Regions from separate parts of the Exiguobacterium sp. RIT341 genome, predicted to be linked through region 3. Evidence: riboswitches for the same ligand, from Rfam matches in the RefSeq annotation. Region 3 holds a riboswitch; each other region holds the start of a gene.
What was found. Region 3 has a riboswitch for S-adenosylmethionine ahead of BW42_RS11040 (2,3-diketo-5-methylthiopentyl-1-phosphate enolase). Riboswitches for the same ligand answer to the same signal wherever they lie in the genome.

Region 1 (3,276 bases), on a different contig from region 3:
ACTCGGTCAGGAAATTCCGAACAGTTACGTTCCGTTACAATTCGAAAACGAAGAGAACCCAGTCACGTATCAGCGGACACTCGGTCCTGAGCTGATGGCGGACTTGCCGCACATCGACTGGTTCGTTGCCGGTTGTGGTTCAGGTGGTACGTTCGCCGGAACAGCGGACTTCTTAAAACAACGTCTCGGTACAAAAGCAGCAATCGTTGAACCGGAAGGCTCCGTCTTAAATGGTGGTCCAGCGGGTCCGCACAAGACAGAAGGCATTGGGACAGCAAAATGGCCAAGTCTCGTTCCGCGTGAACTCGTCGACGAGATTCATACGATTTCTGACCGCGATGCATTTGACGCGGTTCATACACTCGCTGCTCGCGAAGGATTGCTCGTTGGTAGTTCAGCAGGGGCAGCGCTCGTTGCTGCGCTTGATATCGCAAAGCGTCACCCCGGCAGTACGATCGTCACCGTCTTCGCAGACAGTGCCGAACGCTACTTAAGCCAACAAATCTTTGAAAAGGTGGACGAAACTCATGCGTAAGAAGACAGCATTGATTCATGGAGGAACAGGTGTCGACCGGGCAACAGGAGCCGTCACACCTCCGATCTATCAAACAAGCACATACAAGCAGGATAAAATCGGTCAACTCAAGGACGGATACGAATACTCACGGACAGCGAACCCGACACGGACGAGCATCGAACGATTGATTGCGGATCTTGAAGGTGGCGCACGTGGTTTTGCATTCGGTTCTGGGATGGCAGCGATTCATGCCGTCTTCCACTTGCTTGAGTCTGGCGACCACATCGTCATGACGGATGACGTCTACGGTGGTACGTTCCGCTTGATGCAACGCGTCTTACCGAAGTTCAACATCCAAGTGACATTCGTCGATACGACGGACCTCGCGGCAACGGAAGCAGCGATCCAGGACAACACGAAGATTGTCTACGTCGAAACACCGACGAACCCGTTGTTGAAAGTAACAGACATCACAGCCATCGCAACGATTGCCAAACGTCACGATCTTAAACTCGTCGTCGACAACACGTTCGCGACTCCATACCATCAACAACCACTCGCACTTGGTGCTGACATCGTCTTACACAGTGCAACGAAATACATCGGCGGACACTCGGACGTCGTCGCTGGACTTGTCGTCGTCAAAGATGATGCGCTTGGCGAAGAGCTTCACTTCATCCAAAACTCGACAGGCGGCGTGCTTGGACCGCAAGACAGCTTCTTGCTCGTCCGTGGTCTACGTACGCTCGGTATCCGGATGGATGCGATCGAAGAGACAGCGCATGATCTCGTTGCGTTCTTACAAGCACAAGACATCGTCTCGAACATCTTCTACCCAGGACTGGCATCGCATCCTGGACATGACATCCAAGCGAAACAAGCGACTGGATTCGGTGGGATGATCAGCTTTGATGTCGGTTCAGCAGCGAACGCAGAAAAACTCGTCGAGGCGACACACTTCTTCACACTTGCTGAGAGTCTTGGTGCCGTCGAGAGTCTGATTTCGGTGCCGGCACGGATGACGCACGCGTCGATCCCAGCAGAACGTCGGGCAGAACTCGGCATCACGGACGGTCTCGTCCGGATTTCAGTTGGACTTGAGGATGCGGAAGATTTGAAAGAAGACTTAACACGTGCTTTCACGTTCCTCGAAAAAGTTTCTGAAAAAACTGTTTGACAACAAAAATAACCCCTGCTAATATTCAGAATATATTCTACAAACTTAATACCGAAACTCTTATCGAGAGTGGTGGAGGGACTGGCCCGATGAAACCCGGCAACCGCGGATCTGATCCGAAGTGGTGCTAATTCCAGCAGACAAAAGTCTGGGAGATGAGAGCAAATGGTTTTGTGTACTGAAAAGTGCGCGCGTTTGCTCTAAAACGCGCGCACTTTTTTTATTTTAGGAGGGACAGTTGTGATTCGTTTACAAGACGTAGGAAAGATTTATCGCTCAAAGCGCGGAGCGGTCGAAGCCGTCGCGAATGTCGATCTGACAATCGAACGCGGTGAAATTTTTGGAATAATCGGTTATTCCGGAGCAGGGAAATCGACCTTGATCCGATTGTTGAATATGCTCGAAGCACCAACGAGTGGTTCGATTCAAATCGATGGTGTCGAAATGACATCACTGAAACCAAAAGAATTACGAGGCGTCCGCAAGAATGTCTCAATGGTTTTCCAGCACTTCAACTTACTCTGGTCACGGACTGTTGAAGAAAACATCATGTTCCCACTCGAACTCGGTGGCTTCCCGAAGGCTCGCCGTAAGGAACGAGTTGCGGAACTGATTCAACTCGTTGGTTTAGATGGACGTGAAAAAGCCTATCCGTCGCAATTATCGGGTGGTCAAAAGCAACGTGTCGGTATCGCTCGGGCACTCGCATCGAACCCTGACGTTCTCTTATGTGACGAGGCAACGAGTGCACTCGATCCGAAAACAACGGACTCAATCCTTGAGTTACTCGTCGATATCAACCAGAAACTAAAACTGACGATCGTCTTGATCACACACGAGATGCATGTCATTCAAAAAATCTGTCACCGGGTCGCCGTCATGGAAGCCGGTAAAATCGTCGAGCAAGGACCGGTCGCAGAAGTTTTCCGTCACCCGAAACAAGCGATGACGAAAGAATTCGTCAAACAATTGACGTCGCCATCGGAGAACGAGTTGACGTTTGCGAAACTCCGCGAACGGTATCCAACCGGAAAAATCGTTCAATTGACGTTCGTCGGATCGACAGCGGAAAGCCCGATCATTGCGGAAGTCATGAAAGATTCACCCGTCCTGTTCAATATCATCGGCGGAAACGTCGGTCAATCACAGGAAGGGGCACTCGGTACACTGTTCATTCAGTTGATCGGGGAAACAGAAGCAACACAAGCGGTCATTACGAAGCTTCAAGCCAGTGATGTTGAAGTGGAGGTGGATCACCGATGATTTCATTCTTTGACAACCTAGACTGGGACATGGTGTGGGAAGCGACAGGTAGTACGATCTATATGACGGCAGTCGCTGGTCTTTCGACATTCGTTCTCGGTTTGATCATTGGTTTATTATTGTTTGCGACAAACGAAGAGTTGTTGTTCAAGAATCGGGCGTTTTATTCGATCTTGAGCTTAATCGTTAACGTCTTCCGTTCGATTCCGTTCATCATCTTACTGATCTTATTGATTCCATTTACGAAAGCAGTCGTCGGTTCGTTCCTCGGACCAACAGCAGCATTACCGGCACTGATTTTAGGAGCCGCACCATTTTA
Region 2 (3,276 bases), on a different contig from region 3:
TTCGTTTATCATTCGTCCCGATATGCTGATGCAGATAATCCGAGCTCGACGGCGGAACGACGTGATCGGTTGCCGAGTAAAGAATCAATGTCGGTAGAAGGATCGATCCAAGGCGTCCTTTCGTCTCATCCATCAAGCGGACGAGTTCGAATGCACAACGACTCGGAACGAGGTCATAGATGATTTCGAAAGCAGACCGTTTGATATCCGGTGCCCCTTCTGGTAAGTACTGTGGACCATCTTCAAACGACAATGCTTCATAAGACGGAACGGAGAGAGCGGCATTGATCGTAATGATGCCTGAAAATGGAATCCCGTCAGCGGCGAGCGATAGTGCGAGCGTCGCGCCCATCGATTGACCGATGACGAAGACTTGATCGCATGTTTCTTGTAAACATGCATAGCCGTCTTGCAGGCTCTGCTTCCAACATCGAGCAGTCGATTGTTCGAACTCACGGACGTTCGTCCCGTGACCACGCAAACGTGGAGCATAGACAGTGAATCCTTTAGCAGCAAATGCCTCACCGACGTCCCGAACACTTTGCGGGGTCGCATTAAAACCATGACAGATTAAAATGCCAATCGGTCCACCTTGAAGATAAAATGCTTCAGCACCAGTCAATACAGGATAGTTCATCATTACTATTTTTCCTCCATTCGTGAAAAAAACTCGTCAACGTCACTGCTTGGACGCCCACGAGTTTTTCACCGTATCATCCAAAGCCGCGCTTTGCTGGTCGGAGCACCTTACAGATTGCAGGTTGCCGTGAAGTCATAGAGCCAGGTCTCTCGTTCACTCTTGATAAATATCATATTGGAATTGTCGGATTAATCATTGAAACGATGGTAGCACGACCGAAAATGCCTTGTCAAATCGTTCTGGACGAATCGTGATTTGTTCTTTCAGCTAACTCATAACTTATGACTCAATCGATATGCGACAAATGGATTATTTTTGCAAAGTTGGTTGACTTTTAAAGGTTCGACCCGTAATGTAAAAATTAGTTTTACGACATAAGCAACAACGCAACAACACACATACGAATTTCATACCGCAATACTTATCCAGAGAGGTGGAGGGACTGGCCCTACGAAACCTCGGCAACAGACTCATTATGAGCACTGTGCCAATTCCATCAGACAGATGTCTGAGAGATGAGTGGAGTGGATTCTGCCACTGTGCGGATCCAGGTCTCTTCTTGTTTCTCAAGAAGGGACCTTTTTTGTTGAATGAAGGGGGAAAACGGAATGATTGCATTTCATCAAGTCAAAAAAACGTACGTCACGAAGGATCAGACGATCGCAGCACTCGACGGTGTCGACCTGACGATCGAGAAAGGCGAAATCTTCGGTGTCATCGGCTTTAGCGGTGCCGGGAAAAGTTCATTGCTCCGCTGCGTCAACCTGTTAGAACGACCGACGTCAGGAACAGTGACGGTCGACGGGGAAGATTTAACACAACTATCACCAAAAAAATTACGCCAAGCGAAACAGCGGATCGGGATGATCTTTCAACACTTCAATCTATTGAATGCAAACACGGTCTTTACGAACGTTGCGAAACCACTCGTTCTCGCAGGTGTCAAGAAAGACGAGATTCGTCGCCGGGTGACGGAATTACTCGAATTCGTCGATCTTGCGGACAAGGCGGATCATTACCCGGATCAATTATCCGGCGGACAAAAGCAACGTGTCGGCATCGCCCGGGCACTAGCGACGCAACCATCCGTGCTCTTATGTGACGAAGCGACGTCAGCACTCGATCCTCAGACGACACATCATATTCTCCAGTTATTAAAACGCATCAATGCGGAATACGGGATCACCATTCTCTTGATCACCCATGAGATGGGCGTCATCCGGGAGATTTGTGACCGGGTCGCCGTCATCGAAGCCGGGAAGCTGATCGAGTCAGGAACAGTCTTTGATGTCTTTTCGAATCCGCAGACCGAGACAGCGAAAAACTTCGTCCGCTCCGTCATGCATGATGAAATTCCGGCATCAATTCGTCAGTTGATCGAGTCACGGAATGCGCATCCGATCTATAAGATTCATTTTCTCGGACATCACACCGGACAACCACTCTTATCGCAAGTCGCAAAACGCTTCGACGTCGATGTCAACATCCTGCACGGTAGCATCACGGAGTTACAGGAAACACCGTTCGGTACATTACTTGTTGAACTGATCGGTGAAACAATCGAAGTAAAACGGGCCTTACAGTACATCGATCAGGCACAGGTGACCGTCGAGGAGGTGCTTGCTGATGCTAGTTAACTACAGTGATATCTGGACAGCATTTTTGCAGACGATGACGATGGTGTCAGTGTCGTTATTATTTTCGACTTTGATCGGTTTACCACTCGGCATCCTGCTCGTCGTCACCCGAAAAGGGGCATTGCTCGAGAACGTCCCGCTGTTCACATTCTTCAACAGTATCGTCAATATCTTCCGTTCAATTCCGTTCATCATCTTACTTGTTGCGATCATCCCGTTGACACGGTTGATCGTCCAGACGTCGATCGGAACAGAAGCCGCCATCGTTCCACTCGTCTTTTATGCCGCCCCGTATATGGCACGGCTGATCGAGAGTTCCTTACTTGAAGTCGACAAAGGTGTCCTTGAGGCAGCAGAAGCGATGGGGGCGACGCCATTCCAAACGATTTTCCGCTTCCTTCTGCCGGAAGCACTCGGTTCACTAATCCTTAATTTAACGATTGCAACAGTCGGCTTGATCGGGGCGTCGGCGATGGCAGGCGCCATCGGTGGTGGTGGACTGGGTGACTTAGCAATTACGTACGGTTATCAACGGTTCGACACGAAAGTCATGATCATCACGGTCGGGATTCTCGTTATCTTAGTCCAAGGCTTACAGACGACAGGCAACATCGTCGCACGAAAAATCAGAAGACATTAATCAAGGGAGCGATTCAGCCATGAAAAAAGCAGTAGCGATTGGAGCAACATTAACGACGATTTTATTTGCCGGGTGCTCAGCATCAGGAGAAGAAGAAAAGACGATCAAGCTCGGGGTCAGCGGTTCAGATACTCAAGTGTGGGATTACGTCGCGAAAAAAGCGGAAAAGGAGGGCATCAAAATCGAACTCGTCAAGTTCTCCGATTATGTCCAGCCGAACATGGCACTGGCTGAGGGTGAGATCGACGCCAATGCCTTCCAGACGATTTCCTACTTCAACGCCTTCAAGAAGGAACATAAGTTGAAGCTGTCGCCGATTGCGACGACCGTCATTGCACCGATGGGCATTTACTCAGATA
Region 3 (3,276 bases):
CGAAGTCCGTCACTGAGTCACCGATGACGATGATGACGTCATCGTCTTTGCATAATGTACGGGCAACGGATGTTTTACAACAGCCGCATCCATTCGTGCAATGGGCATCGCAGGCGTGTGGCCAATCGATGTGGACGAATGGACCACTGAAATCGGCAATGTTACAGTAAATCTGCTCTTGCTCGAGGAACGGTGCTAAGATCGGTTCGACGAAAAAGTCCATTCCACCGCTAACAATCGAAAAATGGATTCCTTGACGACGACTGTACTGAAGCAACTCCGAAAATCCTTCGCGAATGACGGCGCGCTCCATCAAGAAATCAAGATAGTCCGCTTTACCGTCGGACGGCAGAAGCGCGAACATCTGCCCGACACCACTTTGGATCGATAACGTCCGGTCGAGCACGCCACGTTTCAACGGTTCGAAGTCATTCACTGGCGCAAATACCTCCATGAGTGCAATGATGTTATCCTGCATCGTCACGGTACCGTCGAAGTCACAAAGAATTCGTAAGGTCATGACTTGATCCCCCAAGCGTCGAGCGCGACTCGTAATTCTTCATGTCGTGACGCAGCATTCGATAGGGATTCATTTGCGAGTGCCGCATCAAGTGCTTGACGAAAAGCGATAACACCAGCCGCAGCACCTTGCGGATGACCATGTACGCCACCACCAGCGTTGATGACGGAATCGATCCCGAAGTCGCGTACGAGTTGAGCAACGAGTCCTGGGTGAATACCGGCTGAAGGGACAGGGAAAATCGCTTTCGTCTGACCGAGGCGAGTCGCTTCGACCGCGATGCCGCGGGCGACGTCCTTCGGAAGAGCGACATTGCCGTAAGGTGACGGGAATAGTGTTAAGTCTGCACCAGCAACGCGCGGTAATGTGCCAAGTAAGACAGGCGCTGCAACACCGTGGTTCGGGCTGGCAATCAATGCACCGCTGTAAGCCGGATGATTGAAAATGGGAACGTTGATCTCCGGATCACTTGCCAATTCACGTAAGACGTCGAGTCCGTATGTGAAGGTATTCAACAAGAAAGCAGTTGCTCCAGCGTCAATCAATCGTTTGGCTTGATCCTTGAGCGTAAAGACGGGACCACTAAGTGTGATCGCATACAACGCACGTTTACCGGTCCGGTGGAAATGAGCATCGATAACCTCACGTCCGATCCGTGCCCGATCAATCGTCGGTGTCAACGGATTGTCATATAGGATCTCATCGTCCTTGACGAGATCGATCCCACCAGCAAGTTGTCCTTCGAGTTGATCACGAAGGAACGATAAATCGCGTCCGATGACCCCTTTGAAGATGCTCATTAACAGTGGACGATCTTCGACACCAATCAAGGAACGAATCCCTTCAATCCCGAACTTCGCACCTGGAAAATCCGACGTGAATGTATCGGGTAGTAGCAGTTCTGTTAATTTGATTTCACCGTCGAGTGAGAGTTTCCCGAAGACGGTCGTCAAGATCGCAGAAAAGTCGCGCGATACATTGTGTTCCGGGTAACGAATCGTGATATAGCCTTTACCGTCGCGCTCTTCCGTATGTACGACTTCTCCTTTGAATGAGGCGAGTTGTTGTTGCTCAAGATGATTCAGCTCCGTCCAGGAACCAACCGTCAGACCAAGCGCGAGTTGTTCGGCGCGTTGCTCCAGTCGATCGCGGGCGGTCAATTGATAAGTAGCTGTGATGTAAGCCATGTCTTTCCTCCTTCAATAAAAAAATGGTCTCTTGTCAGCGACAAGAGACCATGAATGATTCGAACGTGGACTCTTATCTGTCAGCTTAGTAGCTGCAAGAATTAGCACCGTGCCAAAAGGTCGGTTGCTGCGACATCGTAGGGCTTGTCCCTCCGTCTGCTCTTGATAAGAATTGGATGAAATTGTGAAATCTAATTGCAATTTTTACATGAGAGTCACGACTTGTCAAACTATTTTTAGAAAATTTATTTTTTTGAAAATACTCTTTCTATAGATGGCATGAAAACGATGTCCATTTCTCCCTGATTTTAGTTTGACAGCAGGGAAGAGGATTGCGTAAGATTCAAATCAATATCACACACGACAACTACATACGACTCTTATCGCGAGTTGGCAGAGGGAATTGGCCCGATGACGCCGCAGCAACCGACCACTTGGCACGGTGCTACATCCAACAGACGTTTCGTCTGAGAGATAAGAGGACGCAGTGACTTTCCTGCGCCTCTTTTCGATGACGAAAAGAGGCGCTTTTTCGTGTATCACACAGGGGGAACTGAGATGACATACAAAGCATTTACAGAACAGGACGCGATCGAACGGGTCCGCTCACTAGGACTGATCGGCGACGGAGCCGTCGAAGCAGAAGAGATTGGCGACGGCAATCTCAATCTTGTCTTTCGAATTCGAGAAGGTGAACATCGATTGATTCTAAAACAAGCACTTCCGTACGCGAAAGTCGTCGGTGAAAGCTGGCCACTATCACTCGAGCGGGCGTGGATCGAGCAATCCGCACTCCGTGAATTCGCCCGGCATGCCGTGCCGTTCGTACCGCGTGTTTTTCATGCTAGTCACGACGAGGCGTATACGGCCATGGAAGATCTTTCACATCTGACAATCGTTCGAAGCGGTTTACTCGCAGGTGAACAGTATCCGTTGCTTGCGGAACATATTGGTTCTTATCTCGCTCGGACTTTATTCCATACATCGGACTTTGCGCTTGGTCCGGTTGAAAAAAAACGTGTCGCCCGAACGTACTACAATCCGGACTTGTGCGACATCACGGAAAAATTAATCTTCACGGATCCGTTCCATGACGCGGAGACGAACGAGATTGAAGCCGGGCTTGAAGAAGAGGTGGCACGTCTATGGGCGGACGATGAGTTGAAACGCGAAGTCGCAAAACTCGAAGCGCTTTTCATCACGAAAGGAGATGCGTTGCTACACGGCGATCTACATACAGGAAGCATCTTTGCTTCGGCAACGGAAACGAAAGTCATCGATCCAGAATTCGCCTTTTATGGTCCATTCGGATTTGATGTCGGACAGTTCATCGCCCACTTATTCTTTGCAGCATACCCGGATTATTCAGCACTTCGTGATGCCCGGATTCGCGACATCGATACGTTCTGGCTGACGTTCGCTTCGACGTTCCGCGCCTTATGGGAACGCGAAGCCGTCGAACCATTCCGGACATCGGGACTCGTCGACGATGTACTGAGCACGATCTTGCAGGATGCCCTTGGCTTTGCCGGTTGCGAACTGATTCGTCGGACGATCGGACTCGCACCA

Region 1: it holds a riboswitch for S-adenosylmethionine, as region 3 does, so the genes downstream of both, BW42_RS00175 (methionine ABC transporter ATP-binding protein) here and BW42_RS11040 (2,3-diketo-5-methylthiopentyl-1-phosphate enolase) in region 3, are expected to answer to the same signal.
Region 2: it holds a riboswitch for S-adenosylmethionine, as region 3 does, so the genes downstream of both, BW42_RS10615 (methionine ABC transporter ATP-binding protein) here and BW42_RS11040 (2,3-diketo-5-methylthiopentyl-1-phosphate enolase) in region 3, are expected to answer to the same signal.

The regions. Positions count from the first base shown of each region.
Region 1 covers NZ_JFYW01000001.1:26,584-29,859, forward strand. Annotated here, with positions in the region: gene BW42_RS00165 (PLP-dependent cysteine synthase family protein) at 1-535, shown strand, start outside; gene BW42_RS00170 (bifunctional cystathionine gamma-lyase/homocysteine desulfhydrase) at 528-1,694, shown strand; SAM riboswitch class I at 1,752-1,856, shown strand; gene BW42_RS00175 (methionine ABC transporter ATP-binding protein) at 1,935-2,957, shown strand; gene BW42_RS00180 (methionine ABC transporter permease) at 2,954-3,276, shown strand, end outside.
Region 2 covers NZ_JFYW01000008.1:338,720-341,995, reverse strand. Annotated here, with positions in the region: gene BW42_RS10620 (carboxylesterase) at 1-640, opposite strand, end outside; SAM riboswitch class I at 708-809, opposite strand; SAM riboswitch class I at 1,059-1,162, shown strand; gene BW42_RS10615 (methionine ABC transporter ATP-binding protein) at 1,249-2,277, shown strand; gene BW42_RS10610 (methionine ABC transporter permease) at 2,267-2,917, shown strand; gene BW42_RS10605 (MetQ/NlpA family ABC transporter substrate-binding protein) at 2,937-3,276, shown strand, end outside.
Region 3 covers NZ_JFYW01000009.1:16,048-19,323, reverse strand. Annotated here, with positions in the region: gene BW42_RS11045 (2-hydroxy-3-keto-5-methylthiopentenyl-1-phosphate phosphatase) at 1-520, opposite strand, end outside; gene BW42_RS11040 (2,3-diketo-5-methylthiopentyl-1-phosphate enolase) at 517-1,707, opposite strand; SAM riboswitch class I at 1,778-1,879, opposite strand; SAM riboswitch class I at 2,085-2,188, shown strand; gene mtnK (S-methyl-5-thioribose kinase) at 2,266-3,276, shown strand, end outside.